Regions from separate parts of the Peribacillus sp. FSL P2-0133 genome, predicted to be linked through region 2. Evidence: riboswitches for the same ligand, from Rfam matches in the RefSeq annotation. Region 2 holds a riboswitch; the other holds the start of a gene.
The links. A riboswitch is a leader RNA that binds a small molecule or an ion and turns the genes downstream of it on or off. The one in region 2 is predicted to bind S-adenosylmethionine.
Positions count from the first base shown of each region.

Region 1: another riboswitch for S-adenosylmethionine. It lies ahead of MKY17_RS22905 (methionine ABC transporter ATP-binding protein); the one in region 2 lies ahead of MKY17_RS26050 (O-acetylhomoserine aminocarboxypropyltransferase/cysteine synthase family protein).

Region 1 covers NZ_CP150254.1:4,760,930-4,765,144, forward strand. Annotated here, with positions in the region: gene MKY17_RS22895 (MetQ/NlpA family ABC transporter substrate-binding protein) at 1-263, opposite strand, end outside; gene MKY17_RS22900 (methionine ABC transporter permease) at 285-935, opposite strand; gene MKY17_RS22905 (methionine ABC transporter ATP-binding protein) at 949-1,971, opposite strand; SAM riboswitch class I at 2,208-2,319, opposite strand; gene MKY17_RS22910 (GNAT family N-acetyltransferase) at 2,459-2,926, opposite strand; gene MKY17_RS22915 (DUF4440 domain-containing protein) at 3,026-3,394, opposite strand; gene MKY17_RS22920 (hypothetical protein) at 3,429-3,647, opposite strand; gene MKY17_RS22925 (amidohydrolase family protein) at 3,893-4,215, opposite strand, start outside.
Region 2 covers NZ_CP150254.1:5,371,836-5,376,050, reverse strand. Annotated here, with positions in the region: gene MKY17_RS26075 (acyl-CoA dehydrogenase family protein) at 1-9, shown strand, start outside; gene MKY17_RS26070 (arsenate reductase family protein) at 152-508, shown strand; gene gcvH (glycine cleavage system protein GcvH) at 604-987, shown strand; gene MKY17_RS26060 (toprim domain-containing protein) at 1,080-1,445, shown strand; gene MKY17_RS26055 (thioredoxin family protein) at 1,449-1,757, shown strand; SAM riboswitch class I at 1,903-2,009, shown strand; gene MKY17_RS26050 (O-acetylhomoserine aminocarboxypropyltransferase/cysteine synthase family protein) at 2,109-3,419, shown strand; SAM riboswitch class I at 3,537-3,649, shown strand; gene MKY17_RS26045 (methionine ABC transporter ATP-binding protein) at 3,803-4,215, shown strand, end outside.

The DNA of each region.
Region 1 (4,215 bases), 610 kb from region 2:
TGGAATGAATTAGCATCAATTTCACCTTCACTTAAAGCAAGGTTCGGTTGGATATAATCATTGAAAGTGACCAGTTCGATATTAAGCCCTTCCTCTTTCGCTATGTCGACAATGTATTCCCATGTTCTTGTATCCCCGCTGCTGACACCGACTTTTACTGTTTTCACATCATCCGAACCGCCTGATGCACCTTCTTCTTTCCCGCATGCTGCAGACACGATGGCCAATGCCAATACTATGATCGTTAATAAGATTTTCTTCATTTCTCCTACCTCCTGTTATTTTTATCTTCTTCTGATTTTTCTTGAAACAAAATTCCCGGTGGATTGCAATAATTGAACGATGATCACGAGCGCCGCCACTGTGACGATCATCGTCATCGTATCAAACCTTTGATAACCGTAAGCCAAAGCTAAATCTCCGACCCCGCCTGCACCGACGGCACCTGCCATGGCCGTAGATCCAACAAGCCCGATTGTCGCTGTTGTAAATGTAAGGATCAACGAACTGAGTCCCTCGGGAATCAAAAAGCGATAAATGATTTGCCATGTCGTCGCCCCCATCGCCTGAGCTGCCTCGATGATCCCTTTGTCCACTTCCAACAGGGAGTTCTCCACAAGCCTGGCGATATAAGGAGCCGCGTAAAAGATTAGCGGAACAATGGCCGCATTCGTTCCGATTGCACTGCCTACAATCATTCTTGTAAACGGAATAAGTGCTACAAGCAAGATGATGAAAGGAACCGACCGCAATATATTGATGATCGGGTTCAATACATTAAAGACCCATTTATTCTCCAGGATGTGACCCTTTCTTGTAATGACAAGCAGGATACCGAGCGGAAGCCCAATCAATCCGGAAAATACCAATGAGATGGCTACCATATAAAGTGTGTCACCGAAAGCTGTCGACAGCTGATCTGCCGTTATTTCCATTCCCCAAAGCGTATTACCCATTTATCTGCACCTCCTGGACGAGAATCCCCTCATCTTTAATATATTGATAAGCCTTGTCCACCTCATTTTTGTTCCCGGTCACTTCGATGATCAAATTCCCGAAAGGCGTTTCCTGAATTTCAGAAATATTGGCTGATAAGACACTTAAATGAACATCATATTTCTTCGAGATGGTTGAAAGTAAAGGAGTACCCGAAGTAGTCCCAATAAAATTAATTTTCCAAATAATCGGGATATGGGACCCTATGCTTTTTAGGAAACTTTGTGGAATTTCGTCATGTATGACCGTTCTCACGAAGTTTTTTGCAATATCCGTTTGCGGCTTCGCAAACACTTCGAAAACCGAACCTTGTTCAACGACGCATCCGCCCTCCATGACCGCTACCTTATTGCAAATTTCCCTGATGACAGACATCTCATGAGTGATTAGCAGAATGGTAATATTGTATTCTTTATTGATTTTCTTTAAGAGCTGCAGAACAGCACTCGTTGTTTGTGGATCCAATGCCGATGTAGCTTCATCACACAATAAGATCGATGGATTTGTAGCCAATGCTCTCGCAATGCCGATCCGCTGCTTTTGACCGCCGGATAATTGTTCCGGATAACTCTTTGCTTTGCTTGATAAGCCAACGAACTCCAACAGCTCGCCTACCCGCTTTTTGATTTCTTTACCAGGGGTTCCCGATAAAATCAGCGGCATGGCGATATTATCAAAAACGGTCTTTGAGTTTAGCAAATTGAAATGCTGAAAGATCATCCCGATTTTTTTCTTTTCTGCCCGCAATTCCTTCGCGTTCAATTTGGTTAAATCCTTGCCCCCAACAATCACCGAACCATCTGAAGGATGTTCAAGCAAATTGACCAACCTGATCAACGTACTCTTCCCGGCCCCGCTATAACCGACTACACCGAATATATCCCCCTTTTCAACCGTCAAATTAATGCCCTTCAAAGCCTCGACAGTCTGTTTCTTTGTTTGATAAACCTTTTTGACATTTTGAAACTCAATCATCCAATCTCCCCCCATGCTGTTTATTTGTACGAATTCATTATCCAGAGAAGAGCTTTGCAAAGTTTCATAATGTTAGGGTTAAATTTTTGGAATTTACGAGTAAATGCACCAATAATCCAAATAACCATATACATTTTGAATAAACAAAAGAGGCCTCTTCCGTCATCAGACAGAAGAGGCCTCTTTTAGACATAAAAAAGAGTAAACTCTTAAATTAATTATCTAAGAAAAGCTCCTTCTTATCTTTCAAACTTTCGTCCGTTGGAATTAGCACAGTATTTTTACAAAAGTAAAAACCCGCTGCCGAGGTATCATAGGGCCAAGTCCCTCCACATCTCTTGATAAGAATTAACGTTATATTTAATTATGTCCTTCACTATATATTCTAATTTCTCTAAAGTCAACCATATTTTTTTCGTTCTAAACATTTTCATAGTATAGTGAATTGACGCTCTATAAATTATATTAATATAATTTTATTTCGTTTTTATAATGTTTTACTCATTCTCCATACAGGGTATTTTTCATTTTCTTCCCTTATCTTCATCATGCCTGATTTCGTATATAAACGAATCGCCCTTCCATTTTCCGGAGAAACCCTTAAATGATATTCGGATACATTAAATTGCCTGAAAAAGTTTTCTGCGTAGCGAACCAATTCCTTGCCAAGGCCTTTACTGCGGTAATCGGGAATAAGATAAAAAAGATTCACATAGCCAATCTCCGTTCCTTCATACTCACGAATTTGAAGTTCCATTTGTCCAATCGGTTCTTGGTCCTTTTCAATGATCACCTGTCCATCCGGAAATTTGCGGACCCGTTCTTTCATTCGTTGCAGATATGTATTTTCATCTCCAAAACCATCTTCAGATCCAAAACTTACAACATAGGAATCTTTCCTGAATTTAATGATAATATCTTTATCTTTGTCCGTATCAATGGTACGAAAGATCAACTTCATTCACCTCTATCATTTTAGTAAAATAGTTTTTAAGCAAGCAAACCTAATTTTACTTACGCATTTTTATGATATTTTTTTTCATAAATAATAGGCTTAACTGGGCCCTTTCGTTTTTGTGCCTTGATGAAAAAACATTTGCCACCTTCCATTCGTACATTTCCAGATTGAACTCCTTAAGGTATGTTCCTCTTTATCTTCATCAAAAATCCGGTACGTAGTTAACACGGTATCCTCAGACAATGGATGCATATCAAATTGACTTAGTGTCATTTTCACCGCTCCGGCTCCCTCTTGCCCCAAAAAATCGCTTTTAGACCATATGTTACCCGAACTGCCGAACTCAAGGAAATCATCTTTCAATAATAATGAAAGCTCTTCTGGTGATGTACGGACTTCAGTTTTTAACAATTTCTCCTCCAGCTCATACAGATGCTCTTTTAACAACGAAGATTCACTTTCCATTCATCTCGCCCTCCTTTTCCCTCCAAGTAACAAATTAGGAAAATGGTGTATAATTAATACGTCGATTTTCATACGGTGGTGATTCTATGATCCATGCTGTCAAAGATTTTTTATCCAGTTGCTTGCTGATTACCAGTTGGTTAATATTTGCGGTCAGCAGCATTTTTTTCTTTTTTTCGTTTTTAACCGTTTTTGCCATACCTATTTTCTTATTAATATTTTTAACTGGCTTACTTTGTTTCCATATTTCCAAGAAACTGGACTCACGACGGATTTCTAAGTGTTAAGAACAATTTATTCCACAATACTTGCGGTAATTCCTTTTTGACTGCCATTCGATGCGAACTATTCCTTACTAAAACCGAATAATAAGGGCCTCAAAAAAGATCATTCCGTCCTACATCACTCCCACAGCCCATCTGCATCATTGAGTCCATAAAAAAAGGAGCTGCAAATGGCAGCTCCTTTTTCTGTGCATTCGTTTGTTTCCCATCAGTGTTATCGTGATAGGGTACCTTGCAGACGATTCGTTTCGGCGATTACTTTTTCTTCATCGATCGTTAAGCAGCGCCTTTCTTTCACGACCATCTTGCCATCGATGTATACATCACATACATCATTTCCGCGTGCTGCATAAAGCAGGTGCGAATAGGCTTCACTCAACGGCTGCAGGTGTTCTTTGTCATAAGGGTAAATGGTGATAAAATCTGCTTTTTTACCAGCTTCCAGTGATCCTGTATGGCCCATGCCTATCGCTTCGGCTCCCATTCTTGTGGCCATGGCGAGTGCTGTTTGGGCAGGAAATTTAGTGGCATCCTTAT
Region 2 (4,215 bases):
GCTCTGTAAGCAATGAATCAGAATCTGTAAAGGGAATGCCTGTTAAGGCATTCCCTTTTATTTACTTTGATGAAATCGCATTGGAAATTCAAAAGATATTTCGTTGTATTGCTTGCTGAAAACGGGTATTCTATTGATAGGTGGTGAAATGATGGGCTTAACATTATATTGGTACCCAAAATGCGGCACATGCCGTAACGCGAAGAAGTGGCTGGATAATCATGAACTGCAATATGAAGCGATCCATATAGCGGAAAATCCGCCTTCGCGAACAGAAATTGAACAACTATATAAAATCAGCAATTTGGAATTGAAGAAGTTTTTCAATACTAGCGGTCAAAAATATCGGGAGCTGGGCTTAAAGGATAAGCTGAAAGAAGCTTCTGAAGCAGAAATGCTTGATATATTGTCCACGGATGGCATGCTTCTGAAAAGGCCGATTGTTACAGATGGCAACAAAGTGACGGTAGGTTTCAAAGAAGAGCAATTCGAACAGGTTTGGAACTGAAATTTCACAAAATATTTGGTTAATTCCTTACTTAAACGAACAATCTACCTTATAATGTAATAGATAAAATAAGATGTACATATGGAGGGTTAATAATGACAACAACACCAAAAGAACTTCGTTACACTAAAGAACATGAATGGGTCAAAACGGAAGATGGAACAGTGCGCATTGGGATTACAGCTTTCGCACAGTCCGAGCTTGGGGACATCGTATTCGTTGAGCTTCCGGAAATCGGCGATGAATTGAAAGCGAACGAACCATTTGGAAGTGTTGAATCCGTTAAGACCGTTTCTGAGCTTTATGCACCTATCAGTGGCAAGGTTGTTGAAGTAAACGAAGATTTAAGTGACAACCCTGAATATGTAAATGAGTCTCCTTATGAAAAGGCATGGATGGTCGTGCTTGAACCATCTAATAGCAGTGATATTGAAAACTTGATGAGCGCTGAAGAGTATGAGAGTTTAATCAACGGTTAAATAGAAGGAGAGGGGGGACTGAAAAGGCCTGCTCTCTTTTTCATTTTGTACAGTGGCAGTTGCGCACATAATTCGTGAGATGGAGTGATGACATGGAGTGGGGCGAATTCGATAAAGTGATCATTGTAGAAGGCAGTTCCGATAGAAGAAAAGTTGCCTCCGTTTTAAATGAAGATGTGGAAATAAGATGTACGAATGGGACCATATCATTAACTAAGCTGGATGAATTAGTGGATGAATTGATGGATCGTGATGTTTATCTCCTTTTTGACGCAGATGAATCAGGAGAAAAGCTGCGGAAGCAGTTCCGAAGGGAAATGCCGGAAGCGAACCACCTGTATATTAATAAAATGTACAAAGAAGTGGAAAGCTCACCCGAACATCATATCGCAACTGTGCTACTATCTGCCAATATGAATGTGAAAATGAAATTTTTAAGTCAAAGGGTGAACGACTAATTGATGCAGGAATGGAAAGAAGAAGAGTGTAAGCTTGCTGTTGAAAATGGGGAAACCTTTTGCTTATATTTATATACGCCTTTATGCGGCACTTGTCAGGTTGCATCCAAGATGCTGACGATATCCTTGGAGCTGTTTCCGGAATTGAAGGCAGGCAAAATGAATATGAACTATGTCCATGCAATTGCCGAATCATATGAAATCGAAAGTGTGCCTTGTTTATTGCTTTTCAAAAAAGGAAAGCTGCACAAAAAAATATATGCCTTTCAATCCGTTCCTTATTTGTACGGATTGCTTAAGGAAATCAGCTAAGAAACCAATCAGAACCGTGGTTGGTTTCTTTGTTGCGGACATTCGAATGCGAGATCGGAATTAAATAAAGAATATTCTAATAATTTATTGACTGATTTATTCTAAAATGCTATATTTTGAATTAAGTAATGGCAGAATTTAATAGTTCTTATCAAGAGTGGCGGAGGGACTGGCCCGACGAAGCCCGGCAACCGGTATAAATTTTATATACGGTGCTAATTCCAGCAGAGTGTTGGCTCTGGTAGATGAGGTGTGTTCTTGAGACCTCTTCTTGTTGAAGTGGTTTTTTTGTTTATAAAAGGCCAGATATCATATAATTCCAACTAAATCCATAGAAAAAGGTGAAATCATATGTCAGGGAAAAAGTTGCGTTTCGAAACATTGAGTGTTCATGGCGGTCTGCAAGCTGATGAAACAGGTGCACGTGCAGTTCCTATTTACCAAAGCAATGCATACTTGTTCAAAGACACCGACCATGCAGCGAATTTATTTGGCCTAAAGGAGAATGGCTATATATATACACGGCTTCATAATCCCACGGTCAGCGTTTTTGAGGAAAGAATGGCCTTATTGGAAGGCGGTATCGGCGGGTTGGCAACAGCAAGCGGAATGGCTGCCATCTCACTTTCAATCCTGAACATTGCCGCTGCAGGTGACGAGATTGTTTCAGCCTCTACATTATATGGCGGTACGTATAACCTTTTTGAAAATACTCTTCCCAAGTATGGGATCAAAGTGAAGTTCGTTTCTCCCGATGACCCTGAAAATTTCAAAAGGGCGATTACGCCAAGAACTAAAGCCATTTTTGCCGAAACGATCGGTAATCCAAGTTTGAGGGTGCTTGACATTGAAGCGGTAGCGAAAATCGCCCATGAAGCCGGCATACCTTTAATCATTGATAATACCTTTGCGACACCGTATCTTTGCAGACCAATTGATTTTGGCGCGGACATCGTCATCCATTCCGCTACAAAATGGCTTCTGGGAAATGGAACGACACTAGGCGGTGTCATCGTGGATGGAGGGAAGTTCGATTGGAACTCGCCAAACTACCCTGGCTTCACGGAGCCTGACCCAAGCTACGACGGTCTTGTATACGCCGAGGCAGTAGGACCTGCCGCATTCATAACGAAAGCCCGAGTTCAGTTACTTCGAGACTTAGGCCCTGCGCTAAGTGCCCAAAGTGCATTCCAGTTTACGCTTGGACTTGAAACGCTGCATGTAAGGATGAAAGAGCATCTATCAAACACCAAGTCTGTCATTAAATATTTAAAAAACCATCCTGCCGTGACTTGGGTTTCGCATCCTGGTGATGAGGATCATCCCGATAAAGCCCTTGCAGATAAATATTTACCTAAGGGAGCCGGATCTGTCGTGACGTTTGGAATACAAGGTAATCGCGAAGCTGGGGCAAAACTTATCAATTCGGTGGAATTATGGTCCCATGTGGCGAATGTAGGGGATGCGAAGAGCTTGATCATCCACCCAGCCAGTACGACCCATCAACAATTGAATGAGGCGGGTCTTGCGAAAGCGGGTGTGCGCGCCGATCAAGTCCGTTTATCCATCGGGATTGAAAATGTAGACGACTTAATAGAAGATTTGGAGCAGGCAATTGAAAATGCGACGAATATCGTTTCCTTGACTTCCAAAACGCTTTAACCAAAGTTCCTGTTCATTCTTGAACTAGAAATAATATACATTGCGCTCCTTTTTTATCTATGATAAAATTTCTCCATACTAAAGAACTTAATGATGTACAAATATTCTATATATTAGCTCTTATCAAGAGAGGTGGAGGGATGTGCCCGATGAAACCCGGCAACCGACAAGGAGATTTCCTTGGAAAGGTGCCAATTCACACAAAGTTTAATTACTTTGGAAGATGAGAGAAAGGCCTGTTTCTTCACCTGCCTTTCTGCTCATGCAGAAAGGTTTTTTCTGTTTTAATGGGGAAAACATGTGCATGATATGAGAAACAGACTAATAATGTAGAGAAATCAACTAAGTTCATAGGTTTTATTGGATAAAAGAGGTGAGGATTAATGATTACATTGACGAAAGTCAGTAAGCTGTTCCGAACAGGAAAAGGAAACAGTGAGACGATCAAGGCTGTAAATAATGTGAATGTTGAAATAAATAAAGGTGAGATTTTCGGTATCATCGGATACAGTGGAGCGGGGAAAAGTACTTTGATCAGAATGCTCAATGGATTGGAAACTCCTACAGAGGGATCCGTTGTGGTGGCTGAGAAGGAAATTTCAAAAATTAAAGGGGCTCAGCTCCGTAAGGCCCGTCAAGAAATCAGCATGATTTTCCAACATTTCAATCTATTATGGTCAAGGACCGTTCAGGAAAATATTTCTTTCCCATTGGAAATTGCAGGAGTTTCTAAAACTGAACGGACCAAGCGTGTGAACGAATTGATCAAGTTAGTCGGACTGGAAGGCAGGGAAAA